4 regions of the Streptomyces sp. NPDC004629 genome follow, and region 1 is predicted to be linked to each of the others. Evidence: riboswitches for the same ligand, from Rfam matches in the RefSeq annotation. Region 1 holds a riboswitch; each other region holds the start of a gene.
The links. A riboswitch is a leader RNA that binds a small molecule or an ion and turns the genes downstream of it on or off. The one in region 1 is predicted to bind cyclic di-AMP.
Positions count from the first base shown of each region.

Region 2: linked by a shared signal. The riboswitch ahead of ACFYTE_RS28705 (transglycosylase SLT domain-containing protein) and the one ahead of ACFYTE_RS10885 (transglycosylase family protein) in region 1 are both predicted to bind cyclic di-AMP.
Region 3: linked by a shared signal. The riboswitch ahead of ACFYTE_RS04935 (NlpC/P60 family protein) and the one ahead of ACFYTE_RS10885 (transglycosylase family protein) in region 1 are both predicted to bind cyclic di-AMP.
Region 4: linked by a shared signal. The riboswitch ahead of ACFYTE_RS06960 (M23 family metallopeptidase) and the one ahead of ACFYTE_RS10885 (transglycosylase family protein) in region 1 are both predicted to bind cyclic di-AMP.

Region 1 covers NZ_JBIALO010000006.1:78,496-85,736, reverse strand. Annotated here, with positions in the region: gene ACFYTE_RS10905 (nucleoside triphosphate pyrophosphohydrolase) at 1-343, shown strand, start outside; gene ACFYTE_RS10900 (hypothetical protein) at 475-2,619, shown strand; gene ACFYTE_RS10895 (cytochrome P450) at 2,616-3,911, shown strand; gene ACFYTE_RS10890 (transglycosylase family protein) at 4,089-5,159, shown strand; cyclic di-AMP (ydaO/yuaA leader) riboswitch at 5,342-5,509, shown strand; gene ACFYTE_RS10885 (transglycosylase family protein) at 5,514-6,278, shown strand; gene eno (phosphopyruvate hydratase) at 6,749-7,241, shown strand, end outside.
Region 2 covers NZ_JBIALO010000021.1:101,106-108,346, reverse strand. Annotated here, with positions in the region: gene ACFYTE_RS28715 (polyprenyl synthetase family protein) at 652-1,662, opposite strand; gene ACFYTE_RS28710 (CocE/NonD family hydrolase) at 1,899-4,154, shown strand; cyclic di-AMP (ydaO/yuaA leader) riboswitch at 4,450-4,633, shown strand; gene ACFYTE_RS28705 (transglycosylase SLT domain-containing protein) at 4,637-5,128, shown strand; gene ACFYTE_RS28700 (HAD family hydrolase) at 5,138-5,944, opposite strand; gene ACFYTE_RS28695 (FAD-dependent oxidoreductase) at 6,060-7,241, opposite strand, start outside.
Region 3 covers NZ_JBIALO010000002.1:427,127-434,367, forward strand. Annotated here, with positions in the region: gene ACFYTE_RS04935 (NlpC/P60 family protein) at 1-1,020, opposite strand, end outside; cyclic di-AMP (ydaO/yuaA leader) riboswitch at 1,030-1,184, opposite strand; gene ACFYTE_RS04940 (PP2C family protein-serine/threonine phosphatase) at 1,331-2,563, opposite strand; gene ACFYTE_RS04945 (DUF1996 domain-containing protein) at 2,909-4,864, shown strand; gene ACFYTE_RS04950 (flavodoxin family protein) at 4,980-5,432, shown strand; gene ACFYTE_RS04955 (VOC family protein) at 5,471-5,908, opposite strand; gene ACFYTE_RS04960 (hypothetical protein) at 6,086-7,153, shown strand.
Region 4 covers NZ_JBIALO010000003.1:358,209-365,449, forward strand. Annotated here, with positions in the region: gene ACFYTE_RS06930 (TetR/AcrR family transcriptional regulator C-terminal domain-containing protein) at 1-54, opposite strand, end outside; gene ACFYTE_RS06935 (hypothetical protein) at 53-298, shown strand; gene ribA (GTP cyclohydrolase II) at 429-1,064, opposite strand; gene ACFYTE_RS06945 (MarR family winged helix-turn-helix transcriptional regulator) at 1,196-1,711, opposite strand; gene ACFYTE_RS06950 (dihydrofolate reductase family protein) at 1,822-2,952, shown strand; tRNA gene ACFYTE_RS06955 (tRNA-Met) at 3,026-3,099, shown strand; cyclic di-AMP (ydaO/yuaA leader) riboswitch at 3,420-3,579, shown strand; gene ACFYTE_RS06960 (M23 family metallopeptidase) at 3,587-4,627, shown strand; gene ACFYTE_RS06965 (aldo/keto reductase) at 4,775-5,719, shown strand; gene ACFYTE_RS06970 (PrsW family intramembrane metalloprotease) at 6,118-7,241, opposite strand, start outside.

The DNA of each region.
Region 1 (7,241 bases):
GATCCACCGGCACCCGCATGTCTTCGGCGACGAGACGGCCGAGACCCCGGAGGACGTCAAGGAACACTGGCTGCGCACGAAGGCGGAGGAGAAGCGGCGCGCCTCCGTGACCGACGGCGTCCCGCTCGGCCAGCCCGGGCTCGCCCTCGCCGCCAAGCTCGCCTCCCGCGTGCGTACGGCCGGGCTGGAGGTGCCGCTGCCGCGGGGCGAGGGCATCGGATACGAACTGCTGGCGCTGGCGGCGCGGGCCGAGGCGGAGGGCGTCGACCCCGAGGCGGCGCTGCGGGCGGCGGCCCGGACCTACCGGGACGCGGTGCGCAGGACGGAGGGGGTGGACGCCTAGGTGTCGCAGGCATCGCTCGGGGCAGCGGGGGACCGCCCAGGATCCGCCCAGGACCCGCTCGGGGACCGCCCGGCGGATCGACCGCTAGTACCGTGGGTCACACGGGTGGCCGCGATGCGTGGGGGCGTTGCATGGAGCGGGAGTTGGAGTGGCTCGTGGGCAAGCTCCAGGAGATGCCCGACGCACAGCGGGAGTTACGGTTCCCCGGGTACGCGAGTCCGGAGTCGATGCGCAGCTATCTGCTCGCGCTGCGGGAGCAGAGCCCGGAGGCGTACCGGCAGTTCGTCGACCGGATGAGGACCACCGGCCGCCCCACGGACGCCCCCGAACCCTGGTTCCCGCCCTACCCCGACTCCCCGTACGCCGGCTCCCCGCGCCCCGATTCCCTGTACGCCGATTCCCCGTACTCCGACTCCCCGCGCCCCGATTCCCCGCACCCCGGCTCCAACAGCCCGGCCGACGCCGATGCCGACCCCTACGACGCCGACCCCTACGATGCCGACCCCTACTACGCCGATCCCTACGGCGCCGACTCCGACGCCCGGCGTAACTCCCTTTACAGCGGCCTCTCTTACAGCGCCCTTTCCAGCAACTCCGAGACCGTAGACGCCCGCGCCGCCAGCCCCCTCGCTGACGCCCGCGCCACTGACGCCGTCGCCCATGACGCTCGCGCCGCCAACCCCCTTGCCCCTAACGCTCGCGCCGCCGACTCCCCGGTCGGCGACACCCGCTCCGAACGTGTCGACCAGGCCCCCGCACCCTCCGACGCCCTCCGCCACGACCACCCCCACCCGACCGCCTCCGCGGCTCCCGCGGCCCCCGCGCCCGCCGGTGTCGACGCCCCCGCTCCCGCCCCGCTCGCCGACCACGTCGACTTCCGCGACGCCACCTTCCACGCCGATGTGATCGGCGTGCAGCACCACCACTATCCGGCCGTGCCGATGCCCACGCCGGTGCAGTGGAGCCCCGTGGACGAGGTGGACCCCGTGGAGTTCGGGGTGCAGCCGACCCGGCTCGTCCCCGGGCTGCCGGAAGTGCCGCCGTACGTCACCCGGGACTGCGACGAACAACTGCGGGACCTGCTCCTGGAGGGCGGCGGGCTGGTCGTGGTCCTGGGCGAGCGGTCCGTCGGCAAGTCGTACACCGCGTGGAACGCCGTGCGGTCGCTGGCGGAGCAGGGGTATCTGCTCTACGCCCCCGATCCGCACGAGGACCTGCGCGCGCTGCCCACCGGGCCGAAGGGCGACGCGGACAAGCGGGTCCTCTGGCTCGACGAACTCAGCGACCACCTCGGCGGCCGGAGCGGGCTGGACCGGCGGCTGCTGGGGCGCTTCGCCCACCGGGGCATGGTGGTGCTCGGCACGATGGAGCCGGAGGAGTACTACCGGCGCCGGTCCGGGACCGGGCCCGGCGAGAGCGTGCTGACGCGGGCGCGCACGGTCGCGCTGGCCCGCGAGTGGAGCGAGTCCGAGCTGGCGCGGCTGGCCGGGCACACCGACGACCCGCGCGCCTACCCGGCCTATATGTGGAGCGGGCGGGAGGGCGCCGCCTCCTACTTCGCGATCGGGCACCTGCTGTTCGACGAGTGGCAGCGCGCCGGCACACAGGCCGAGCATCCGCGCGGGCGGCTGCTGGTGCGGGTGGCCGTCGACCTGGCACGGTGCGGTGTCACGGAGGCCGTGTCGGTGGAGCTGCTGCTGCGGGCGGCCGGCAGCTATCCGGCCGAGGGGGCGGAACGGGAACCCTGGGAGGCCGCGCTGGCCTGGGCCACGGCGCCGATGTTCGGGATATCGGGGCTGCTGGTGGAGGGGGAGACCAGAGGCACCTGGCGGGCGTACGGGGCGCTCGTCGCGGAGGCGCTGCGGGCGGGGGACCTGCCGCCCGTTCCGGACGGGGTGTGGTGGACCCTGCTGGGCGACCGGGAGGTCGACCGGGCGGCCGTCCTGGACGCGGCGAAGGCCGCGCTGCGTGCGCGGGTCGAGGGCGGCGACGTCCCGGTGATGATGCGGTTCGCGTCGCTGACCGAGGGCGAGGAGCGGGAGGGCTGGTACCGGCGGGCCGCGGACCTCGGTGACGACCGCGCGGCCCTGCTGCTGGCGACGCTGCTGCTGCGCCGCGGCGAGGACGGCCAGGCGATCCCGTACCTGGAGGTGGCGGCGCGGCGGGGAGCGGTGGAGGCGGCCCGGCAGCTCGCCGTGATCTACGAGGTCCGCGCCCGGTACTGGCGGGACCGGAGCCTGGCCCACCCCCCGCCGCCCGATACGGTCGGGGAGTGACCGACCAGCCCCACCCCCCGAAGCCCGCCCCGGCCGCGCCCGACCTCTTCACCTGGGAGTTCGCTGCAGATCCCTACCCGGCCTACGCCTGGCTGCGCGAGCACGCCCCGGTGCGCCGGACGGAGCTGCCGAGCGGGGTCGAGGCCTGGCTGGTCACCCGTTACGCCGACGCCAAGCAGGCCCTGGCCGACCCGCGGCTGTCGAAGAACCCGGCGCACCACGACGAGCCCGAGCACGCCCGCGGCAGGACCGGCATCCCGGGGGAGCGCAAGGCCGAGCTGATGACGCATCTGCTGAACATCGACCCGCCGGACCACACCCGGCTGCGCCGGCTGGTCAGCAAGGCGTTCACGCCACGGCGGGTCGCCGAGTTCGCCCCGCGCGTGCAGCAGCTCACCGACCGGCTCATCGACCGGTTCGCGGACCGGGGCTCGGCCGACCTCATCCATGAGTTCACCTTCCCGCTGCCCATCTACGCCATCTGCGACCTGCTCGGCGTCCCGCGCGAGGACCAGGACGACTTCCGGGACTGGGCGGGGATGATGATCCGGCACGGCGGCGGGCCGCGGGGCGGCGTGGCCCGGTCGGTGAAGAAGATGCGCGGCTATCTGGCCGAGCTGATCCACCGTAAGCGCGCGGCGCTGCCCGCCGAGCCCGCCCCCGGCGAGGACCTCATCTCCGGGCTCATCCGCGCCTCCGACCACGGCGAGCACCTGACCGAGAACGAGGCCGCCGCGATGGCCTTCATCCTGCTGTTCGCCGGGTTCGAGACGACCGTCAACCTCATCGGCAACGGCACGTACGCGCTGCTCACCCACCCCGAGCAGCGCCGCCGCCTGCAACGGTCCCTCGCGGCCGGGGAACACGACCTGCTGGCGACCGGCGTCGAGGAGCTTTTGCGCTACGACGGCCCGGTCGAGCTGGCCACCTGGCGGTTCGCCACCGAGCCGGTCAGCATCGGCGGGCAGCGGATCGCGCCGGGCGACCCCGTTCTCGTCGTCCTCGCCGCGGCCGACCGGGATCCGGAGCGGTTCGCAGACCCGGATGTGCTCGATCTCGGCCGGCGTGACAATCAGCACCTCGGCTACGGCCACGGCATCCACTACTGCCTCGGCGCGCCGCTCGCCCGGCTGGAGGGCCGCTCCGCACTCGCCACCCTCCTCACCCGCCTCCCCGACCTGCGACTTGCGGTGGAACCGGCCGATCTGCGATGGCGCGGCGGGCTCATCATGCGTGGACTGCGCACTTTGCCCGTAGAGTTCACGCCTGTCCGGCAAGAGACCGGAATGTGAGATTCCGGAGTCCCGTGCCCCGGCCGAAGGTGACGGATTCTCAAGTTTGTGATCTTCACGTGATCTGCGCGGCATGGACTTGTGACAGATGATCGTGTGCCGATACGTTCACCATCGGTGCGGTATCCCGGCGTGGCCTGCCGCGCCGGTCAGTGCTGTCGCGCGAAAGGCTTCCGCATGCTCTCCGGGAACGGTCGTCACCGTCGCCCTCGTCAGGCTCCGGCCTTCGTCGTCGCGGCCGGAGTGACCGGCTCCGCGATCGCCATCCCGCTGCTCGGCGCCACCGGCGCGAGCGCCGCCGACGGCTCCACATGGGACCGGGTCGCCGAGTGCGAGAGCGGCGGCTCGTGGAGCGCCAGCACCGGCAACGGGTACTTCGGCGGGCTGCAGATCTCGCAGCAGGACTGGGACGGACACGGCGGTCTTGAGTATGCGACGACCCCGGACCAGGCCAGCCGTTCGCAGCAGATAGCCGTCGCCGAGAAGATCCTCGCCGACCGGGGCACCACCCCGTGGGCGACCTGCGCCCTGCTGTCCGGGCTCACCTCGGCCTCGGGCTCCGTCGGTGTCGACACCGGCGTGACGGACGGCGGTTCGTCCGGTGCGAAGGGCTCCACGAAGTCCTCCGGTCCGTCAGATCCTCAGAAACCACTGGATTCCACCGATTCACCGGAAGGATCCGAATCCTCCGGCTCGTCCGACTCGTCCTCGCCCTCAGAACCCGCCGACCCCGCGGCGCCCGAGGCGGACGCCTCGCCGTCCGCCTCGCCCTCGCCGAGCGCGAGTGCCGGCCGCGATGCGACGGACGGCCCTACGGGTTCCGCCGAGCCCGGTGGGCCGGCCTCGTCCGAGCCCGGCGCCTCGCCGGAGGACGGCTCGCCCACGGAGAACCGCGAGTCCGCGGCCTCGGACAATTCCTGGCGCAGCGGAGGCTCCTGGAGCCTGGTCGACACCGGATCCCTCGGCGGCGGTCGCCACCGGGGCGACAGTGCGAACGAAAGCGGGGCAAGCGAGGCAAGCGGGGTAAGCGGGGCAAGCAGGACGGCTGACCAGGAGTCAGGCCCCGCCGGGCGGCACGCCTACACCGTGCGCGCCGGCGACACTCTCGCCTCCATCGCCGACTCCCTTGATGTGGACGGCGGCTGGCGTGCGCTCTACGCCGCCAACGAGAAGGCCATCGGTGCCGATCCGAACCACATCGCCCCCGGTCAGACCCTGGACGTCGGGGTCGAAACGGGCGAAAAGTAGCGGGAGCTGACGTCTCGTTTCGTGGGTGATGTCCGGTTTGCTCAAAGTGTGGGATGAGTCTCAGAAGCCCTGATCGTCTTTGAAATTCCGGCGATCGCATGCCTACGGTCATGACCGCTCGCCACCGCGAGCCCCGGCTGCCGCAACGCCGAGTCCTGCCAGCGGCCGTACGGGAACAGTCGTCGCGTCAAGCGCCGTAGGCAGGAGCGGGGGACCCAAGGTAAGTGCCGTGCCGGTCGGTTGACCGAAGCGGCTCGGGGTGAAGCCACGCCTCCACACGGAGACGTGGCCGGGCAACTCAACCGGCCCGAACCCGACAGCTCACCTCGCAGGCGTCGGTGAGGGGATCCATCCATGCTGTTCTTCGGCAAGGGCAAGCGTCGTCGTACGTCCAAGGTCACCCGTGTCGTGGCGCTCGCCGGTGTCACCGGCGCCGCAGTCGCCGCCCCGCTGATGGCGGCCGGCAGCGCCTCCGCCGCCACCGCCTCCGAGTGGGACACCGTCGCCCAGTGCGAGTCCGGCGGCAACTGGTCCATCAACACCGGCAACGGCTACTACGGCGGCCTGCAGTTCTCGGCCTCCACCTGGGCCGCGTACGGCGGCACGCAGTACGCGGGCACCGCCGACAGGGCCAGCAAGTCGCAGCAGATAGCGATCGCCGAGAAGGTTCTCGCGGGCCAGGGCAAGGGTGCCTGGCCGGTCTGCGGCAAGGGCCTGTCCGGCGCCGCCTACGCCGGCGGCTCCGCGTCCGGCGGCAACACCGGCTCCTCGAACACCACCACGGGCAGCGGTTCCTCGAACACCGGCACCGGCACCGGTTCTTCGAACACCGGCACCGGCACCGGTTCTTCGAATGCCGGCACCGACCGCTCCACCGAGCGGCAGTCCGCCTCCCGCTCCGCCGACCGGCCGGCCGCGAACAAGACGGTCACCACCCCGACCGGCAAGACGGTCAAGAAGGGTGACGGCGAGTACAAGGTCGTCACGGGCGACACCCTCAGCTCGATCGCCGAGCGACACGGCGTCAAGGGCGGCTGGCAGAAGCTGTTCCAGCTGAACCAGGACATCGTCGAGAACGCCGACCTCATCTACCCGGGCCAGCAGCTGCACCTGAAGTGACGGCTGGTCGGTAGTCCGGCCACAGCCCCGGCGCAACGGCGCCCTCCCCCGTGGAGGGCGCCCCGGGGCCGCCCCCGTCCCCACGAACCCCCCGCCCCGACGCGTCTTCCCCCGTACGCGCCGGGGCGGGGCCTTTCCATGTCGCGGTGACCAGGCGGGCGGCGCGGGTGCGGCCGGCGGTCGAGGAGACCCGCCGCCTCCTACGCTCACCGCACCCCCTCAGTTCCCCCCGCCTTCTCGTTCCCGTCCTCTCCTCGTCGCTTTCCGTCCCCCGTCGTGCATGTCTCCTCCTGTGATGCGCCCGCGGTTTTTGCCCCGCCCTTTGTTCCGTTTGGAAACAATGTGTACCGTCAGCCTGTCGTCACCCTGTCCACGGGGCGGTCGGCGACCGGCCGCGGGCCCCGGGCCGGTTAGGCTCTAGTCGCAAGGCGCACAGCCCCGCACTTCCAGCGTCACATCCCAAGAAGGAGATGCTCGTGCCGTCCATCGACGTCGTCGTAGCCCGGGAAATCCTGGACTCCCGAGGCAATCCCACGGTCGAGGTCGAGGTCGGCCTCGACGACGGCAGCACGGGTCGTGCCGCCGTCCCGTCCGGCGCCTCCACCGGCGCCTTCGAGGCCATCGAGCTGCGCGACGGTGACCCCAACCGCTACCAGGGCAAGGGCGTCGAGAAGGCCGTCCTCGCCGTCATCGAGCAGATCGGCCCGGAGCTGGTCGGCTACGACGCCACCGAGCAGCGCCTGATCGACCAGGCCATGTTCGACCTGGACGCCACCGACAACAAGGGCTCGCTCGGCGCCAACGCCATCCTGGGCGTCTCCCTCGCCGTCGCCCACGCCGCCTCCGAGGCCAGTGACCTCCCCCTCTTCCGCTACCTGGGCGGCCCGAACGCGCACCTGCTGCCGGTGCCGATGATGAACATCCTGAACGGCGGCTCGCACGCCGACTCCAACGTGGACATCC
Region 2 (7,241 bases), on a different contig from region 1:
TCCATCTGACCAAATCCGGTGCGCGGACGCGTCACCCCGCGGACGCAACTCCACGTACACCTCCGGTATGACACGCGGAGGAGGCGCCTCCCCCGACCCGTAGGGGTAAGAGGGGTGCCGCCGGAAATTTCCCAGGTCAACGCGGTCAAACCGTGCGACGGTCGGGGGTTCAGCCAGTCATACGCCCGGGGGGCACGGACGGCCGGACCGGACGGGCACCTGGCGCGGACGGCCGGAACAACCGGCGCGGACAGCGGGAACAGAAGGGCGCCGGGGACGGACGGGCGGACCCTACGACCGCAACAGACGGGCACTGGCGGCGGACGGGCGAATACCTCAGGGGGCAGCCGGAGCGAACGGGCGCCGGAGGCCGGCAGGCGGGCGCGGCCCGCGGTGGGCCGAGCATCCGGACGGATGGCCGGACGCGCGGCCGGCCCGGAGGCACGGAAAGGGCGGAACAGGCGGACGGCGGGTCAGTGCGTGGTACACCGTGCCGGGATCGATGCCCGAGGGCGGGCCCGTTCTGCTCATCACGGGCCCGTTCTGCTCATCGGTCGTTCCGGCTCGCCGACCGTCCCGCCCGGTGGTCGGCCGACCCGGTCGCTACCCCGTCCGATGGCCATCCCACCCGGCGGCCATCCCACCCGATGGTTATCCCGCCCGATGGACCACCGCGTCGCACAGTTCCAGCAGGGCCGTCTTCGCGTCGCACTCCGGGAGGGGGGCCAGCGCCGCCCGCGCCTCCTTCGCGTACCGCACGGTGTCCCGCCGGGCCTGCTCCAGTGCGGGGTGCGCGCGCAGGGCCTCCAGCGCCTGCGCGTGCCGGCCGTCGTCGGACAGGTCGGAGTCCAGCAGCTCGCACAGCGCGAGGTCCTCGGGCAGCCCCAGCCGCGCCGCCCGCTCCCGCAGCCGCAGCACGGGGAGCGTGGGGACGCCCTCCCGCAGGTCCGTACCCGGGGTCTTGCCGGACTCGTGGGAGTCCGACGCGATGTCCAGGACGTCGTCGGCGAGCTGGAAGGCGACGCCCAGCCGCTCGCCGTACTGCGTGAGCACGTCCACGACCGTCTCGTCGGCGCCGGACATCATCGCCCCGAACCGGCACGACACCGCGACCAGCGAGCCCGTCTTGCCGGCGAGCACGTCCAGGTAGTGCTCGACCGGGTCGCGGCCGTCCGAGGGCCCGGCCGTCTCCAGGATCTGCCCGGTGACCAGCCTCTCGAACGCGACGGCCTGCACCCGCACCGCCTCCGGACCGAGGTCGGCGAGGATCTGCGAGGCGCGGGCGAACAGAAAGTCGCCGGTCAGGACGGCGACCGAATTGCCCCAGCGGGTGTTCGCGCTGTCCACCCCGCGCCGCACCGCGGCCTCGTCCATCACGTCGTCGTGGTACAGCGTCGCCAGATGGGTCAGCTCCACCACCACGGCCGACGGCACCACCCCGGGCGCATACGGGTCGCCGAACTGCGCGGCGAGCATCACGAGGAGCGGGCGGAACCGCTTGCCGCCCGCCCGTACCAGGTGCTGCGCGGCCCCCGTGATGAACGGCACCTCGCTCTTGGTGGCTTCGAGCAAGCCTTCCTCGACAGCCGCCAATCCGGCCTGGACATCGGCTTCCAGAGCCTGGTCCCGCACGCTCAGCCCGAACGGCCCGACGACGGTCACGAGGGGTCTCCTGTCTGCTGGTGTCTGCTGGCGATTACACGGTTTGTCGATAGGTCGCTGCCATCACTCAAGTCAGCGTATCCGGTCAGGTTTCGATCACCGATAGCGCCCACCGTCCAGCTCGGGCGGTATCGGATCACGACCGGTATGTTGCCGATCAGTCGATACAATCCGATATTCATGGACTCATGGGGATGCGACACCTTTTGCCCCGCTAATGCCTCGGAACGCCGCCCATGCACATCCGTACGTCCTTCCCCTGCGAAACCGCTCACACGGACCTCCGGATCCCCCTCGACGGGACGGGGCTGTACGCGCGCGTGTGGCGCCCCCTGACGGACGAACCCGTACCGGCCCTCCTGGAGTACGCCCCGGACCGCCTCACCGACCGGACGGCGCCGCGTGACGCCCAGCGGCACCCCTGGTACGCGGGGCACGGCTACGTCTCCGTCCGCGTCGACGCGCGCGGGTACGGCGGCAGCGAGGGCGTACCGGCGGGCGCCGGCCCGGCGGCCGAGGCCGCGGAGGCGGCCGACGGGGCGGAGGTCGTCGAGTGGCTGGCCGCACAGCCGTGGTGCGACGGCAACGTGGGCGTGTTCGGCATCTCCCGGGGCGGCTCCGCCTCCCTCCGGATCGCGGCCCTCGCGCCCGAGCCGCTCAAGGCGGTCGTCGCGGTCTGCTGCCCCGACGACCGCTACGAGAACGAAGGGCACGGCCCCGGAGGTTCCGCCGTCGCGGCCCGCCTGCACGCCCGTTCCGCAGGGGCGCTCACGACCGCAGCCCTCCCGCCAGACCCGCGGTACGCCGGCGACTCCTGGCAGGCCGTCTGGTCGACCCGCCTGGAGGCGCTGACCCCCGCCCTGCACGCCTGGCTCGCACCCCGAACCACCGGCGCACACACCGGCCCGCCTCCGGCCCTCGGTGGCGTCAAGGCAGCGGTGCTGGCGGTCGGCGGCTGGTACGACCCGCACCACGACACCGTCCTCCGTCTGGTCGAACGCCTTCCCCACGACCGCGTCCGCGGGTTGATCGGACCCTGGTCGCACCACTACCCCGACCGGGACCTGTCACCCGGACCGGCGATCGGCTTCCTCCAGGAAACCCTGCGCTGGTGGGACCACTGGCTGAAGGGCGGCTCACCGTCAGGGTCTCTCCGCGGCTCCGCAGCCGGCCCTCCCCGCAGCTCCGCAGCAGGCACTTCCCACGACTCCGTATCCGCCACTTCCGACGGCTCGGCATCCGCCACTCCCCACGGCTCCGTATCCGCCACTCCCCACGACTCGGCATCCGCCACTCCCCACGACTCCGTGGGCGCCGCTCCCCGCGGCTCCGTGGGCGCGCGCCCGGTGATGTCCGAACCGCTTCTGCGCGCGTACGTCGTCGAGTCCCACCGTCCGGACCCGGCCCGCGCCGCCCTCCCTGGCCGTTGGGTCGGCGAACCCGCCTGGCCGTCCCCCAACGTGACGAGCGTCGCCCACGACCTGCGAGGCGCCCCGGTCCTGGTGCGTTCGCCCCTGCACACCGGCGTGGACGCGGGCTGCTTCCGCCCGATCGGCGACGAGGCCGACCTGCCGCCCGACCAGCGGGGCGAGGACGGACGGTCCGTCTGCTTCGACTTCGAAGTGACCGAGGAGACCTGGGTGCTCGGGCGGCCCCGGGTGCGGCTGCGACTGACCCGCCGGGCGCCGCGGACGCAGCTGATCATCCGGATCTGCGATGTCGCCCCGGACGGTGCGTCGACCTTGGTCACCAGAGGCGTGCTGGACCTGGCGCCGCCCGGCCACGAGGAGGCGGCACCTCGGTCGCCGGGCAGCGCGCGGGGAGCGGCGCCCCGGTCGCCGGGCAGCACACAGGAAGCGGCGCCCCGGTCGCCGGGCGGTCCGCAGGAGGCGACCGTCGAACTGGGCGGCGCCGGGCACGCCTTCCCGCCCGGTCACCGCATCCGCCTCGCGGTCTCCTCCGCGTACTGGCCGTGGGTGTGGCCACGGCCCGAGTCGGCGGCGGGCTGCGTGCTCGACCCGGCGGGCAGCTCGCTCGAACTGCCGGTGCGGGCCAGGACGTCGGACCCGGCGGTCGTCTTCGAAGAACCCGAGCAGGCCGAGCCCCTTGGCGCGGGCGAGTCCGTCACGCTGGACGGGCCGCGCCCCGGGCGACTGGTGGTGCGGGACGTCGCCGAGGACGAGTGGCGGGTGGAGGTGGCCCCGTGCCGCGAGGGCACGCGCGCGTACCCGGACGGTCTGCAGTGGACCGAGGGCGCGACGGAGACGTACACGATCACGGGGAACGACCCGCTGTCGGCCCGCGCCCGCTCGGAGCGCTCGGTGCGGCTGCACCGCCCGGATCTGCCGTGGGACACCACGGTCCAGGTCCGTTCGGAGATTTCCGGTGACGTCGGCCACTTCGTCACCGCCGACGAGGTGGTCTGCACGACGGGCGGCGAAGTGATCTTCCACCGGACCTGGGAGAAGCGAATTCCCTGGACCACGGAATGAAGTGCCCGTTTTGCCGCTATTGGCACCTCAATTCCCCTTGGCGCTGAATGTACTTGAGCTTCGAGGGAAGTGACTTGGGTCACCCTTTACCGTGGCGCAGCACCCCGCCCGCAGCCCCCACCGCCCTTTCCTCGATGCTCAGTTGACCCTTGGCAATAGCAAAGGATCAAGCGGCTCATACATCTCAATCGCATGTCAATCGGTATGAGATGGGAATCCACCACTTGTTTCCGACATGTGCGGTCGCATAGCTTCCGGGCCAGTCGGATGGACGCCGAATCCTGCCGCCACCCGACATGACCCATCGACGAACCACATTTCGTACGGCAGGAGCGGGGGACCCAGGGAAGTCGCCGGGCCGGACGGCACAGCCGACCGGAACGGCTAGGGGTGAAGTCGCGTCGCCTTTCGGCGGCCGACCGGGCACCTCCCCCGCCCGAACCCGACAGCTCACCTCGCAGGCGCCGGAGAGGAACATCGCCATGTCTGCAGCCGCTCGGCACCGCCACCCCCGCACCAACCGCCTCGTCCGCACCCTCGTCGTGGCCGGCACCGGAGCCGCGGTGCTCGCCCTGCCGCTCCTCGGCGCCACCGGCGCCCACGCGGCCACCCCCGGGTCCGTGACAACGGCCGGCACAACGCCTGCCGGGTACCCGAACAACCTCGACGGCTGGATCCGCGAATCGCTCGCGATCATGGCGGAGAAGAACATCCCCGGCACCTACAACGGCATCCACCGCAACATCATGCGCGAGTCCTCGGGCAACCCACGGGCCATCAACCTCTGGGACTCCAACGCCGCCAAGGGCATCCCGTCCAAGGGCCTGCTCCAGGTGATCGACCCGACGTTCAACGCCTACCACGTGGAGGGAACGTCGTACGACATCTACGACCCGGTCGCCAACATCACGGCCGCCTGCAACTACGCCGCCAAGCGCTACGGCTCGATCGACAACGTCAACGGCGCCTACTGACACACCGCGTCACGGAAACAGTCTTTCGAGGACGACGGCCACGCCGTCGTCCTCGTTCGACAGGGTGACCTCGTCGGCCACCGCCTTCAACTCTGGGTGGGCGCCGGCCATCGCCACCCCGTGGGCGGCCCAGTCGAACATCGGGATGTCGTTCGGCATGTCACCGAAGGCGACGGCCTCTTCAGGAGCCAGCCGAAGGTGCTCGGCGGCCAGGGCCAGACCGGTGGCCTTGTTGATACCGCACGGCTGCAGCTCGACGGTCCCGGGCCCGGACATGGTCACGGTCGCCAGGGAGCCCACGACCGCGCGCGCCGTCGCCGCCAACTCGTCGTCCGACAGGGCGGGGTGACGCAGCAGCACCTTGCTGATGGGCGCGCACCACAGATCGTCGCGCCGCTCGACACGGACGGCGGGCAGGGTCGGATGCGGCATCAGATACCCGGGCTCGATGAGCGTGAGCCCGCTCACCCCGTCCTGGTCGACGGCCGCGTACACCTGCCCCACCTCGGCCTCGATCTTGCCGAGCGCGGTCTCGGCCAACTCCCGGTCCAGGGTGACCGACCACAGCAGGCGGTCCATGTCGGCGTCGTACACCTGCGCGCCCTGTCCGCACACGGCGAGCCCCCCGCGGCCCAGCGTGTCGAGCAACGGCCGCACCCGGGGCGCCGGCCGCCCCGTGACCACCAGGTGCCGGGCGCCGGCCCGTGCCACGCGCGCGAGCGCGGCGACGGACCGGTCGGAGAGGGTGTCGTCGCCACGCAGGAGCGTTCCGTCGAGGTCGGTGGCGACGAGTGAATACGCGGGAGGAGCGGCCATGACCAGAGAATACGGACAGCGGGCCGCCGCGACTCACCGCTCCGGCCGGCCCCTTGCGTTCCTCCTGCTGGCGACAGAGGTCGCGGCAACGCGCTCGTCGGGTGTGGCGCGGGCCTCAGGCGTGTGCCGCCACCAGGTGTTTCGCCAGGCGCGGCGAGGCGAACTCGGTGCCGCACACGAAGCGCATCACCGGGCCGTAGGAGGCCGCGGCCGGCAGACCGGTGAAGTAGAGGCCGGGGACCGAGGAGACATATCCGGGGCCGAGTTTCGGAGTGCCCCGGCTGGCGGCGAGCCGGGCTCGGATGCCGTGGCTCAAAAAGCCCATCGCGGCTATGTCGACGCGGTAGCCGGTCGCCGCGATGAGATGGTCGGCCGGCAACCGGCCGGTGGCTCCGGTACGCGTGCGGACCGTGAGGACCGGCGTGCCGTCGGGGGCCTCCGCGCCCATGACGCGGTCGATCTCCTCCACCCGCACCTTTCCCTCGAAGCGGTCCCGCAGCCACCAGGCTCCGAGCGGGCCGAGCACCCGGCGGACCAGGTAGTGCCGGGTGCGCGCGGGGAGGTAGCGATAGGAGTGCGGGTATTGGCTGAGGGCCCACAGCGACCAGGCACGGCCGAACGGTGACTCGGGACGCAGCCGCGGCCGGTGCCGCGGCGGGGCACCGAAGCCGACGCGGCGCCGCGCGACCACGCGCACGCGTGCGCCGACCTCCGCCGCCAGCGCCGCGGTCTCCAGCGCGGACTGCCCGGCGCCGACGACAATCAGTTCCTTGCCGGCGAACCGGGTGAGGTCGCGGTGCTGGGAGCTGTGGGACACCGGGCCCGTCGGGGCGGGTCCGTCCGCCGCGGCGGCGGCCAGCTCCGGGGGCAGATGGGACAGGCCCGACAGCCCCGTGGCGATCACGACGGCGCGGGCCGGGAACGACTCGCCCGAGGCCGGCCGGACTTCGAAACCGCCGCCGGGGCGCCGGTCGACCGCGACGACCCTGACCCGCTCCAGGTCGGGCACCAGCTCCCGCTGGAACCACTCTCCGTAGGAGATGAACGTCTCGACGGGGACGATGTCCTCATCGGCGACCAGCCGGGGTATGCCCGCCGCGTCGCAGTAGTCGGCCAGGGTGTGGCCGGGCTGCGGGGCGTCGATGCTGGAGGCCGCCGGGGTCGTCTTCAGGAGCATCCCGGCAGGCATGTGGTCGCGCCAGCTCGCCATGGGGTCGCCGAAGACGCGCACGGGGATCCCGCGCGCCTTGATATGGGCAGCGGTGGACAGGCCGAAGGGTCCGGCACCGATGACTGC
Region 3 (7,241 bases), on a different contig from region 1:
GGCGAAGGCCACGGCCTGGGTTGCCCGGCCCCCGGCCCCCACGGGAGCGAAGGAATCCGTGACGGTCGGCGTGCCGGCGGCGAAGGACTCCGTGCCGACGGGGGAGCCGGTGCCGGAAGAGCCGGAGGGCACGGCTGCTTCAGGCCGGGGCTCGGACGCCGCCACCGCCACTGCTCCCGGCCGCGGCTCGATCGCCGCCGCCACCGCTACAGCTTCCGGCTGGGGCTCGAACGCCACCACCGCCACCGCTTCAGGCCGGGGCTCGGACGCCGCCGCTGCTTCAGGCCGAGGCTCGATCGCCGTCACCGCCTCCGGTTGCCGCACAGCGTGCCGGGTCAGCATCTCGCGTGCCGCGGCGAGCTTGCGGCGGTTGCTCTCCTTGGAATCGGCCGGTGAGGGCCTGTGCCGCCCGATAGCGGGCGCGGGCAGCGCCGACGCGTTCGGCGCCTCGGGTTGTCGCTGCCGCGCGGGCACGGCGGGCAGCGCGGCGACGGGCCCCGCGGCCGGCTCGGGACCGGAACGAGCGGCAGTCTCCGGGAGCGAGCGGCCGGTGGGCTCGGGTGCCGGGCCGCCGGTCAGTGCCGGTGCCGAGCCGGCCGGCAGTGCCGGGAGCGGGCCGCCGGGCAGTGCCGGTGCCGGGCCGCCGGTCAGTTCCGCGACGGTGCGACGGGTGGGTCCCGGGGGCAGTTCGGGCACGGGGCGGCCCGCGGCCTCCGGCCCGCCGTCCGACGGGGGAGGGCCGGGGCGGTCTCCGACCGGCCGCTCGGGCATCCGGTCGGCCGGGAGCACGGCCGGAACGGTCGGACCGAGCTTCGCGCGCGCCACGTCGAACCACTGCCGGGCGACCTCGTCGAGGGCGGGATCGCCGCGCCCGCCCGGCCGCTTGCGCAGCGGGACACCGCGCGTCCGTGTTCTGGCGGTCATCGCACGCGTCGCGTTGTAGTTCCCGGTGGCGTTCTCGGCCTGGTCGTAGAGGCTGTCGATCCGTTGCCGGACCTCGTCGCGGCTCTCCGGCGCCATGGGCGACGCGCTCCTTCCGTGCTCCGCCTGCCGAGTCAGCCGTCGGGTTCGGGCGTACGGTTCCGGAAGGCGTGCCCTACGGCCCCTGCCCGCAGGGCAGTCGGGCCGATTCACCCCATCGTCGGTCGGGTCCCCGGCTCCGGTCGGCTCGGCGGCCACCGGACTCGGCGGCGGCCGCGCGGCCCGACGGGGTTCGCCGGGTGGACCGGGCGGCCTGGGCGTCAACCTAGCCAACATGTGTCCCTCGTGTGAAGGTTGGAGCGCGGAATGCCCGATACGCGGGTGTGAGATCCGTCCCCGGACCCGGTCGTCACAGCCTGACGACGATGAGCGCGGTGTCGTCGGTGGCGCCCTCGGGCGGCAGCAACTCCCGCAGCACGACGTCGGCGAGAACCTCCGGTTCGGCGGTGCGATGGCGGCCGAGGGAGTCGGCGAGGCGGGCCAGACCGGCGTCGATGTCCTCGTGCCGCCGCTCGACCAGTCCGTCGGTGTACAGGACCAGCGACGCGCCGAGGCCGAACGTGGTCAGGGCCTCCCGGCGCGGCCGGGGATCGGGCTGGGCGTCGAGCGGGTGATCGGTCGCCCGGTCGAGGAACTCCACACGGCCGTCGGCGTGGACGAGCGCCGGCGGCGGGTGGCCCGCGCTGCTGTAGGCGATGGTGCGCGCGTCGAAGTCGATGAACGTCGTCACCGCCGTGGCCGATTCGGCGCCGTCGACCACATGGGCGTAGCGCCCCAGGACGTCCAGGGCCTGGGCGGGGCCCACGGCGACGCGTGAGGCGGCGCTCAGGGCGCTGCGCAACTGCCCCATGACACCGGCCGCTTCCAGGCCGTGCCCGACCACGTCGCCGACCGACACGCCGATGCGGTCGCCGTCGACCAGGTCGACGAGGTCGTACCAGTCTCCGCACACGTTCAGCGCGCCGACGGCGGGCTGGTACCGCACGGCGGCCCGGTGGCAGCCGATCTGCCGTGGGGCGGGCAGCATCGCCTTCTGCAGCGCGAGCGCCACCTCGCGCTCGCGCGCATGCGCCTGACGCAACCGCTCGTTGACGTCCTGGAGTGTGCAGGCGCGCCGGTACAGCTCGGACTCCAGCACCTCGCCCCGGCCGGCAGCGGTCTCGCGCCGCACCCGTACGAGTTCGGTGGCCTCCTCGATCCGGTGCACCAACAGGGCGACCCTGCCGTCCCGGTCCAGCACCGGAGCGTTGACCGGGCTCCAGTACCGGCTGTCCCAGTGGCCGGGCCGGTCGGGGTGCTGGAGGTCGTAGCGTTGCGGGGCCATCGCGTCCCGCTCACCGGTGGCCAGCACCCGCAGCAGGGACGCCTCCAGGCTGCGCATGCCGGTCGCGGCGGGTTCGTTCGGGTTGTCCGGGAAAACCTCGGACAGGTGCCGTCCCACCACGTCCTCCCGCTTGCGGCCGGAGGCGCGCAGAAACTCCTCACTGGCGTCCGTGTACACGAGGTCGGGTGTCAGCAGGGCGACCATGCCGGGCAGCGCGTGGAACACAGCCGCGTAGTCGATGTCATCCGCGTCCTTCATGCCCCTGCCGTCCGTCGGATACCGTCCAGTCGAGCGACGTTTTCACACCATTTTCTCATGAAGTATGACCCATGACCCTCGAACGCGGGGGAACTGTCGCGGTCCGGGACGAGACGCGCACATGGCGTGACCGGCGCCGAGTCTTGTGGGGGTGCTGCCGCATTGCGTTCTGTATGAGGTGTCCATGAATCTGTGGGGCGGTTGAACACATGGCTGCCCGCATCCGTATGGGGCGGGGGATTTCCATGCCGAGACGACCTGAGACGCAGGGGTACTTCCGTGGGACGCAACACGCGCAGACGGCCGACGGGCGCACGGCGCGCGACCTTCGCAGCGGTCGCACTGATGCTGGGTGGAGGTGGGCTGATAGCGGCGAACGTCTACGCGTCGGCCACCGAAGGCGGGGGTCAGGAGCCGAGCGGGAGCGGCCCGCTGTCGGCCGCGGGCGCGGCCACGATCGACTGCCCCGACGTCGGTACGCGCCTGACCAGCGTGCCGGACGCCGCCCGGGGTGAGGTCGACCGCGAACTGGCCCTGCTGGACGAGCAGATCGCGGCCGCCTACCGGCAACTCCAGCAGGCGCCGCAGGACCGGCGCCAGGACCCCGGGTTCGCCGGCGGCGCCATCATGGACCCGCTCAAGGAGAAGCGGGCGGCGACCATCGGCCGGATCGCCGACGCGATCGACCGGGCGGGGGAGGGCCCGCAGGGGCTGGACGAACTGGCCGAGTGCACCCTGCGCCCGGCCGATGACCGGTCCGGCGACGGCACGGACGGCGGCCGGGACGAGGGCGGTGCCGCACAGCAGCAGGACGGCGCCGGTCAGGAGCAGGGCGGTGCCGGTCAGGACCAGGCCGGCGGTGCGCCGGGCCAGGGCAGCGGCCAAGGCGGCAACGGGCCGGTCGCCTCGGACTACCAGGACATCACCACGGTCCAGCCCGGCCCGCAGAGTCAGCCACCGGCCGCCGACGCCTCCCGGGGCAGCTTCACCAGCGACTGCGGCGTCAACGCGGACGGCCTGTTCAACTCCGACAACGTGATCGTGGCCCCGGGTGTCTCCAACGGCGCCCACCACTTCCACGACTACATCGGCAACCAGGCCAACAACGCGTTCGCCGGCGATGACGACCTGGCGGGCGCGGACACCAGCTGCGTGGACAAGGGCGACAAGTCCTCGTACTACTGGCCGGTGCTGCGCCTGCAGAACGGCACCCGGGAGCGGGATGCCGACGCGCCCGGCGGCGGCACCGAGGGCAACGCCGGTCAGATCGTCACCCCCAAGCAGGTCACCCTCACCTATGGGGGCAACCCGCGCGAGAAGGTCACGGCCATGCCGCGGCTGCTGCGGATCATCACCGGAGACGCGAAAGCGTTCGTCAACGGGCCCGCGAACGCCAACGCCTCCTGGAGCTGCACCGGGTTCGAGGACCGGCAGCTGAAGGACAAGTACCCGCTGTGCCCGGCCGGCAGCGACGTCGTGCGCACCTTCGCGTTCCAGAGCTGCTGGGACGGCCGCAACACCGACAGCGCCAACCACCGCACCCACGTGGCCTTCACCACCGCCGACGGCGGCTGCCCCGCGGGGTTCCGGGCGATTCCGCAGCTGGTGCAGCGCATCGTCTACGACGTCGACGCGCCGAGCCTGACCGACGGCGGGCGAACGGTCCCGCTGTTCGCCGTGGACTCCTTCCCCGAGCAGCTGCACAAGCCCGTCACGGACCACGGAGACTTCATCAACGTCTTCGACGAGGATCTGATGCGGGAGATGACGGACTGCATCAACAGCGGCAGGACGTGCGGCGCCGGCGCCGCCCCCGCGCCGAGCGAAGAGCCCGAGCCCGGTGAGCCGCCGGCGTCGAGCGCCGCCCCCACGGACGGCACCGGCACGAAGCCGGAACCCGGTAAGAGCGCCGACGAGCGGCCCACCGCACCCCCGGCCGACACCCCGGCCACCGAGCCGGCCGACACCCCGGTCACCGAGCCGGCCGACACCGGAGCGCCCACCGTCTCCGGCACCACGGCACCCCGGGTCTACGCCACGGCCTCGCCCGAGCGGACCGAGCCGGCCGCGGCACCGGGCGGCGCGGACGCCGGCGACGGCACCGGAACCACGGCGCCCGCACCGGCCGGGACGTCGGTCGCCCCGCAGGCCGGCGATCCCACCGCGACCGGGCAGCCGGCGCCGCAGGCGGTCCAGGGCGGCCTCGCGGACACCGGCGCGCAGCTGTGGCCGGGCGCGCTCGGCGCGGCGCTGGTGATCGCGGGCTTCGTGGTCCTGCGCCGGGCGGGACACCGCGCCTGACATGCTCGCCCGGCCTCGGCCGTGCCCTCCCGGATCAGGCGCCCGGCCGGCGCGTCGAGCGCCGCGCCGGGCGCCGTTTTGCGCGCGGGAGTCCCGCCACGGCAGGGTGCGGGGTGTGGCTACCTTGCTGATCGTGCATCACACCCCGTCGCCGCACTGCCAGGCGATGTTCGAGGCCGTCGTGGCGGGCGCGACGACCCCCGAGATCGAAGGCGTACGGGTGGTGCGGCGGGCCGCGCTGTCCGCGACCGCGAGCGATGTGCTGGCCGCGGACGGCTATCTGCTCGGCACCCCGGCGAACCTCGGCTATCTGTCCGGCGCCCTCAAGCACTTCTTCGACCAAATCTACTACCCCTGCCTGGACGAGACCCGCGGCCGGCCCTTCGGCTACTACGTGCACGGCGGGAACGACGTCACCGGGGCGGTGCGCGGGATCGAGTCGATCACCACCGGTCTCGGCTGGCGCCGCGCGGCCGAGCCCGTGACCGTGACGGGCGAGCCCGCCAAGGGTGACATCGAGGCGTGCTGGGAGCTGGGCGCGACCGTCGCCGCGGGGCTCGCGGGCTGAGCGGAACCGGTCGCGCCGGGCGGCGCGTCACGAGCGGGTCAGTAGACCGGTTGGCCGATGCTGAGCATGTTCCCCTCGCTGTCGCGGAACCAGGCCCCGCGGTCGCCCCGCGCGCCCGTGCCCCGGTAGTGCCCCTGGACCTCGGCGATCCCGTCCCGCGTCCGGCCGCCGCCGTACACCGCGGGCAGCTCGAACTCCTCGAACACCACTCCGCGTCGCCGCAGTTCCGATACGGCCGTCTCGATGTCGTCGACCTGCCAGGACATCTGGGTGAATGTTCCGGGCGAGGTGCCGGCCGACCGGAACAGCTGGAATTCCCCGGATGCGCACCGGTAGAGCAGGCCGCCGGGCCGTTCGTCGACCGGCTCCAGGCCGAGCTTTTCGGAGTAGAAGCGCCGCGCGCGTTCCAGGTCCTGCGCGGGGAGCCGGGTCGCGACCCGGCCCTGGGCCAGAGGGTTCGTGTCCTGTGGGGGCATACCGGCACTGTGCCCCGGATCGGGGCGCAGTGGGCCGGGTGGAGTGCGACGGTAACCCGGCTGGGCGGCCCGGATGGTGCGAGCGGAGTGTGTGCTTGACGGTGGTTCATGTCGGAGCCCGGGTGATCTCAGCTGATGCGGTATCGGCTGCCCGCGCCACGGCGAAAGGATTCCCTGATGAGTTCTGCTCGCATGATCCTGGCCACGGCGGTCGCCTCGGCCGCCATCGCGATCACCGCACCCGTCGCCCATGCCTCGGGCGGCGACGAAGGAGGCCGCGGTGATTCTTCGTACAACAAGGAGAACGGCAACGACAGCAGGCGCGACGAACCGCGTGGCGGATTGCACACGGGCGGTGGCGCCCTCACCGCGCTGCCGGGTCGCGGTGACGAGGACCGGGGTGAGGACCGGGGTGAGAACAAGGGTGAGGACCGGGGTGAGGACCGAGGCGGTGAGCCGCGTGGTGGAGTGCACGCCGGTGGTGGCGCCCTCACCTCGGTGGACGCACGTGGTGACGGCCAGGAGGACCGGCCGCGCGGCGGTGTGCACACGGGAGGCGGTGCGCTCACCGCGCTGCCGGCTCGTGGTGACGAGGACCGGGGTGAGAACAAGGGCGAGGACCGGGGTGAGGACAGGGGTGGTGAGCCGCGTGGTGGAGTGCACACCGGTGGTGGCGCGCTCAGCGCGCTGCCGGGTCGCGATGACGACAACAGGCGCGACGAGCCGCGCGGTGGCGTGCACACGGGGGGCGGTGCGCTCACCGCGCTGACGGCTCGTGGTGACGAGCACCGGGGTGAGAACAAGGGTGAGGACCGGGGTGAGGACAGGGGTGGTGAGCCGCGTGGTGGAGTGCACACCGGTGGCGGCGCCCTCGCGGCGGCGAAGGCTCATGGCGACCGGGGCGGTGAGCCGCGGGGCGGCGTGCACACGGGCGGTGGCGCGCTCACCGCGGCCGTGAACGACAGCTGGAACGCGGACAGCGGCGACACCAGCAGGTTCGACCCCGAGACCTACAGGGACAACTCCGGCAAGGGCAACGACAAGGAGAAGGGCGCGGACGGCGAACGCAACAAGGACTCGTGGAGCGGGGGCGACCGGGAGGACCGGCCCAGGGGCGGCGTGCACACCGGTGGCGGCGCACTGGCCACGTCGGGTGTCACCGCCGGCGGCCTGGCCGTCGTGGCCTTCCTCGGCGCCTGCCTCTACGCGCTGCGCCGCAAGCACGCCGACGGGTCGGTGTTCTGACCCGCAATGGCGACCCACGGGCCGCGGCCGCCGAGCGCTCGTGCCGGCGGCCGGCAGCCCGCATGCCGTGACCGCTGTGCTGCCGTGC
Region 4 (7,241 bases), on a different contig from region 1:
GACCGGAACCGGGCCCGCCTCCTGCCAGGCCGCCAGGACCTCGGGAGGCAACATGGTCGGCCTCGCCCTGCTGCTGTTCGGGCTCGCGCGGGGCGGTGAGCGCGGCGACGTCGGTGCGCCCGGGACGCTCGTCCCCGCCCTCACCGGCGTGCTGCTGGCCGCCGTCTTCGTGCGCCGAGCGCTGACCGCCCGGGAGCCGCTGCTGGGATTCCGCGTCGCGTACTCCGTCGCGGCGGGGCTGCTCGCCCTGGCCCTGCTACCCGCGTTCCTGCTCCCGGCCTGCTGGCCCCAGCCCTGACCGCGGGACGGTGACCGCGGTGCCGTGAGCGTGGGACCTGGTCCGCCGCCCGCCGGTGACCGCGGGCCGGGTCGCTGTCCCGGAGGTGCCCGCGGGGCCGGGTCGGCGAAGTCGGGGCAGCGGTGCCGGGTCAGCCGGCGTTGCGCTCCGTCAGCTCGCCCAGCGGCAGCGTGTGCTGGGTCTGCAGCACCTTCGCCCGCAGATAGCGGACGTTGTGGGCGGTGCGGAACACACCGGTCGGCACCCGCTCGCGGACGCCGACGCCCAGCGCCCGCAACTGCTCCGCCTTGTCGGGGTTGTTGGACAGCAGGTCCAGCTCCTCGATGCCGAGGGCGCGCAGCATCTGGGCGGCGGGCGTGTAGTCGCGGGCGTCCTCGGGCAGGCCGAGCGCGGCGTTGGCCTCGTACGTGTCCAGGCCCTGGTCCTGCAGGGCGTACGCGTCGAGCTTGTTGTAGAGGCCGATGCCGCGGCCCTCCTGGCGCAGGTAGAGCAGGACGCCGCCGCGGTCGGCGATGCGCTCGACCGCCTCCCGCAGCTGGGGGCCGCAGTCGCAGCGGGCCGAGCCGAAGACGTCGCCGGTCAGGCATTCGGAGTGCAGCCGGACCAGCGGGACGGGGCCGGCGTCGCCGAGGACGACGGCGAGGTGTTCGCGGCCGTCCGCGAGGCCGTGGAAGGTGACGAGGTCGGCGTCGACGGCGTATCCGTCGTGGAAGCGCAGCGGTACCCGGACGCGGGCGCGCGGTGTGGCGACGGGGGTGTCGGGCATGCGGGTTCTCCGGGTCCGAAGGGCTGCATCTGCTTCAGTTTTGAAACAGGACTTCGGCTGGGAGCCTACTCCATGCTTCAATTTTGAAGCAACGGGAATTCGGACCCGCGACAACGGCCGGGGCGACGCGCTCAGGAACAGGAGGGCGTCGACCGGCGCCGCCAGGGCAGGTCCTCGGAGGCGGGGCGTGCCCCGTCCCCGTGCAAGGCCCGCGCGATCGCCGTGCAGATCTCCTCCAGCTGCCCCACCTGCTCCTCACTGAGGTGGTCGAAGACGGCGGCGCGCACCGTCTCGACGTGCCCGGGTGCCGTGCGCTCCAGGGCCGCCACCCCCGCCTCCGTCAGCGCGGCGATGCTGCCGCGCCGGTCCGACGGGCACCCCTCGCGCCGGACCAGGCCGTCCTTCTCCAGCCGGGTCACTGCGTATGTCAGCCGGCTGCGGGTGATCTTCGACCGCTCGGCCAGGTCGGTCATCCGCAGCCGGTGCTCCGGCGCCTCGGAGAGGTTGGCCAGGATGGAGTAGTACAGGTGCGGCATGCCGGCGTCCTGCTGGAGCTGCCGGTCGATCGCGTCTTCCAGCAGCAGGGAGGCCGCGACGTACGCGCGCCAGGCGCGTTGCTCCTCGGGGGTGAGCCAGCGGGTCGTCATGCCGCCAGTGTAAGTTTGTTTCAAACTTGAACCAAGCCCGCGCCGATCCGGAGCCGCCGAAACCGGCCCCGCCCGACCCAGCCCGTCCGTCTCCACGATGGAGCACGCCGATGCCCTTCCCGTACGTCCTGCTGTCCGCCGCCGTCTCCCTCGACGGCTGTCTGGACGACACCGGCCCCGAGCGGCTGCTCCTGTCCGGCCCGGCCGACTTCGACCGGGTCGACGAGGTGCGGGCGTCCGTCGACGCGATCCTGATCGGCGCGGGCACGATCCGCGCCGACAACCCGCGGCTGCTGGTCAACGCGCCCGAGCGGCGCGCGGCCCGGCTCGCCGCGGGCCGGCCGGAGTACCCGCTCAAGGTCGCCGTCAGCGGCTCGGGCGACCTGGACCCGGACGCCCGGTTCTGGCACACCGGCGGCGAGAAGGTCCTCTACGCGACGGACGAGGGCGCCGAGCGGGCGCGGCGGGCCGGCCTCGCGGCCGACGTCGTCCCGCTGGGCCCCCGCTTGGACTGGCCGGCCCTCCTCTCCCACCTGTATGCGGCGCGCGGGGTGCGGCGCCTGATGGTCGAGGGCGGCGGGACCGTCCACACACAACTGCTCCGGCAGGGTCTCGCCGACGAAATCCAGCTCGTCGTCGCCCCGTTGCTCGTCGGGGACCCGGGGGCGCCCCGGCTGTTCGGGCCGGGGGAGTACCAGCGCGGGCGGCTGCGGCTCCTGGAGACCCGGCGGATCGAGGACGTGGTCCTGATGCGGTACGAGCCGACCGCCCCCGGAAGCGGTCCGGCGGCCGTCGCCGCGGACCGGCACTGGCTGCGGATCGCCTGCGAGCTGGCGGAACGGTGCCCGCCCTCGCGGACGGCGTTCAGCGTGGGCGCGGTCGTGGTGGCCGCGGACGGGACGGAGCTGGCACGCGGATTCTCCCGGGAGGCGGGCGACCCCGTGGTTCACGCGGAGGAGGCCGCGCTCGCCAAGACCGATCCGGCGGATCCGCGGCTGGCCGGCGCCACGGTCTACAGCAGCCTTGAGCCGTGCGCCCGGCGGGCCTCGCGGCCCGTGCCCTGCGCGCGGCTGATCCTGGACGCGGGGGTGCGACGGGTGGTCACGGCCTGGCGGGAGCCGGACACGTTCGTCGCGGGAGCCGACGGGAGCGGGCTGCTGACGGCCGCGGGCGTCGGCGTCGTCGTCCTGCCCGAGTATGAGGCCGCGGCCAGGGAACCGAACCGCCATCTGCTCGGCTGACGTCCCGGCGGGGGCCGGGCGGCTGTCCGTGTGCTCGCCGTCCTGCGCATGGCGTACACTGGTGGAACACCGACGCGGGGTGGAGCAGCTCGGTAGCTCGCTGGGCTCATAACCCAGAGGTCGCAGGTTCAAATCCTGTCCCCGCTACTGAAGGCTCAGGGCCGGAATCCAGTACATGGATTCCGGCCCTGAGTGTTTTCCACCCATGGTGACGCGACTCGGGCGTGGTCACGAGCGGTGATCGGACGACCGCCCTCCGCATAACAACTGACACACCGTCAAGTCCCATGGGTTTCCCGAGTTTCCCTGCGCGAGGGGTCAACTCGCCCGATTTTCGCCGGTCATGGGCGGTAAGTCCGCGCCGGAAAGCGTTAACGATCAAGCTGAACGGCTTGGAATCTGCCCTCCGAGTCTATTAACGTTCGATAACGCAGCGCGGTTGTCCCAGCCGTCACAAGAGGCGGCACCGTGCTCACGCGCCGAATCCCGCAAGGGAACCGGGGAACCACCACCTTGGGGTGAATCACGCGGACACCGCCGTGGGAACACGGCCGGTATACGCGCGTAGGAGACCTTCCTGCTCCGAACCCGTCAGCTAACCCGGTAGGCGGAGGAAGGAAAGGAGTACGCCCGAGTGGCGTCCAACCGGCCCGCCCCACAAGCCCCGTTCGCGCCGAGCCAGTACGGCACCGAGACCTTCGGCTACGGCACCTACCGCACCGACGAGGGCCCCTGGGAGGAGTGGAATCCCACCGAGGACTCCATCCGCCCGCTACGCGGTCGGCACCGCGTCGGCAAGCAGCGCGGCGGCGGACTCGCCCGCAGCTCCACGGTCCTCGGCGTCGGCGTCATAGCCGCCGTCGGCGCGGGCGGCATGGCCAGCGCCAACACCGGCAAGCCGCCGGTGTCCATCTCCATGCCCGACCTGCCCTCCGTCGGCTCCCTGCTCGGCGACGGCGCGGGCACCGAGGCCGCCAAGGGCTCCGCGACCGCCCTGAGCAGCGTCGGCGTGACCGAGGCCGACAGCGCCGAGGGCACCACCGACGCCGGCGAGGCGCTGCGCAACCGCATCATGGCCCAGGCCGAGCAGCAGCAGGGCCAGGCCGAGACCAAGGCCGTCGCCGCGGCCGTGTCCGCCGCCGACCAGGAGGTCGCCGACGCGGCGGCCAAGGCGGAGAAGGAGGCCGCGGCCCGGGCCGCCGCCGCCAAGGAGAAGGCGGAGGCCGCCGCCAAGAAGAAGGCCGAGGAGGCGCGACTGGCCGCGCTGGCCAGGCAGTACACCCTGCCGACCTCCTCGTACACGGTCACCGGCACCTTCGGCCAGGCCGGCTCCATGTGGTCCTCCGGCTATCACACCGGCCTCGACTTCGCCGCCCCCACGGGCACGCTGATCAAGGCCGTCCACACCGGCACGATCACCGAGGCGGGCTGGGCCGGCTCCTACGGCTACCGCACGATCCTCACCCTGGACGACGGCACCGAGGTGTGGCTCTGCCACCAGTCGTCGATCAGCGTCAGCGTCGGGCAGAAGGTCAACACCGGGGACGTCATCGGCCGCGTGGGCGCCACGGGCAACGTCACCGGGCCCCACCTCCACCTGGAGGTCCACCCCGGCGGCGAGTCCACCGGCATCGACCCGATGGCCTGGCTGCGCAGCAAGGGCCTCAACCCCTGACCCACTCGGCACATCCCCGCACACCCCCCGTTCCCCGGCGGTCCTGGCGCCCATCCCCCCGACGTCAGGGCTGCCGGTCCGGTGTTTACCCGGTCTTTGCGTACGGTGATGGAATCGGGGGTTCCGGCGGGCGCGTTGAAGGCGAGTATGACTTCCCTTCAAAAACTCGGTCCCTCCGACCTTGAGGTCTTCCCGCTCGCCCTCGGCGGCAACGTCTTCGGCTGGAGCGCCGACGAGCCGACGTCCTTCGCCGTCCTCGACGCCTACACGGCCGCCGGCGGCAACCTCATCGACACCGCCGACGCCTACTCGGCGTGGGTCGAGGGCAACAAGGGCGGCGAGTCCGAGACGATCATCGGCACATGGGTCAAGGCGCGCGGCAACCGTTCGGACGTCCTGATCGCCACCAAGGTCAGCCAGCACCCCGACTACCCGGGACTGTCCGCCGCCAACATCACGGCCGCGGCGGACGCCTCGCTGCGCCGGCTCGGCACCGACTACATCGACCTCTACTACACGCACTTCGACAAGCCGGACGTGCCGGTCGAGGAGATCATCGGCGCGCTCGACGCACTGGTGCGGGCCGGCAAGGTGCGGTACATCGCCGCGTCCAACATCAGCGCGGAGCGGCTCCAGGCGTCCCTGGACTTCTCCGACCGCGAGGGCCTCGCCCGGTACGTGGCGCTCCAGCCGCACTACAACCTGGTCTCGCGCGACACCTACGAGGGCCCGCTCCAGGACGTCGCCGCCCGCGCCGGCCTCGCCGCCCTCCCGTACTACTCCCTGGCCGCCGGCTTCCTCACCGGCAAGTACCGCCCCGGTACGACCGTCGACAGCGTACGTGCCGGGGGCGCGGCCAAGCACCTGGAGAGCGAGCGCGGCCAGAAGGTCCTCACGGCCCTGGACGAGATCGCCGCCGCCCACGGTGTCGCCGTGCCCAGCGTGGCGCTGGCGTGGCTCGCGACCCGGCCGACGGTGGTCGCCCCGATCGCCTCGGCCCGGACGGTGGACCAGCTCCCGGCCCTGCTCGCCGCGGCCGACCTGACCCTGACGGAAGAGGAAACCGACCGCCTCACCCAGGCATCGACCTGACCCGACGCATGCGCTCCGCGCGGGCGGCGGGTGGTCGGTCGTGTGCGGGAGCGTTGCGGCGGGTTGCGCAGTTCCCCGCGCCCCTATGGGGCGCAGTCTTGTGGGCTGATGCGGCGCCCTGAGCGGGTGTGGTCCGCGCGGGTGGCAGGTAGTCGGTTGGCTGCGGGAGCGTTGTGGTTCCTCGCGCAGTTCCCTGCGCCCCTGGTGGGGTGGGGTGCTGTGGGCTGATGCGGCGCCCTTGGCGCGAGTGTGGTTCGTCTGGACACCACGCTGAGCCGCCACCGCGCGACGGCGGAGACCGCAGGAACACGACGGGCGGCGGCGCCCACAGGGGCGCGGGGAACTGCGCGAAAGGCCACGATGCTCCCGCACCCGACCGCCGCCCCGTCACTCAAGGGTTACGACCGGTAAGGGTTGTACGTCGGGTACGGCACCGTCGGCTGGGCATGGGGCGGTGCCGGGTAGCCGTACGGCGTCGGTGCGCCGGGAACCGGCCACGCCGGCGCGTTCGAGCGTGCCGCGTACTCCAGGGCCGGCCGGGCCACCGCCCGCCGCTGCCACAACTCGGCCAGTAACTCCCGCTCCCGTACGACGAAGTCCGCCCCGGCCCGCCCCCGCCGGCCGCGCTGCCGCAGGAACGCCAGGGACGTCGCGTACGCCTCGTACTGGGCCACCGCCCGCGCCGCCTGCTTGCCGAGGTGGTGGCCTGCGTAGTCCCGGGCCAGCCGCCGCGCCCCCATCGAGCCCAGCGCGAACGGCTCGGCGGGCCCCAGCCAGCCCGCGAACACATACGCCGGCAGCTCCTCCCGCACCATCCGCAGCTCGCGCTGCCGGGTCCAGATCGCCAGCCAGGTCAGCAGCCCGAACGCGGGCACCATGAACGCCCCGTACACCGCGAAGAACCCGTACTCGCCGAAGGTGGACGAACCGTTCCAGAACGCGTGCATGCCCATCGCCAGCAGCAGCCCGCACAGCGGCAGCAGGGCCCGTCGCGCGGGCCCCCGGTCCGCGGCGCGCGCGGCGATACCGAAGCCGATGCCGGTCAGGACGGTGAAGAGGGGGTGCGCGAACGGGGACATGATGACGCGCACGAAGAAGGTGGCGGCGGTGACGGAGGCGATGCCGCGGTCGCCGGTGAGCTGGTCCGTGCCGAAGGCCGTACCGAGGTAGAGGATGTTCTCGGTGAAGGCGAACCCGGTGGCGGTGACCCCCGCTATCACCACCCCGTCGACGATCCCGGTGAAGTCCCGCCGGCGGAAGAGGAACACCAGGAGGACGGCGGCGGCCTTGGCGGTCTCCTCGACGACGGGCGCTATGACCGTCGCGCCGAGGGTGTCCGCGCTGGTCGGATCCGTCGTCGTCGTGGCTATCCACCGTGTGGCGAAGCTGTTGGCGACGATGGCTATCAGCGCGGCCGCGCACGCCCCCCAGGCCAACGCGAACAGCAGGTTGCGCCAGGGTCCGGGCTCGACCCGGTCGAGCCACCGGAAGGCGGCCAGCAGCAGCGGCACCGGCAGCACGG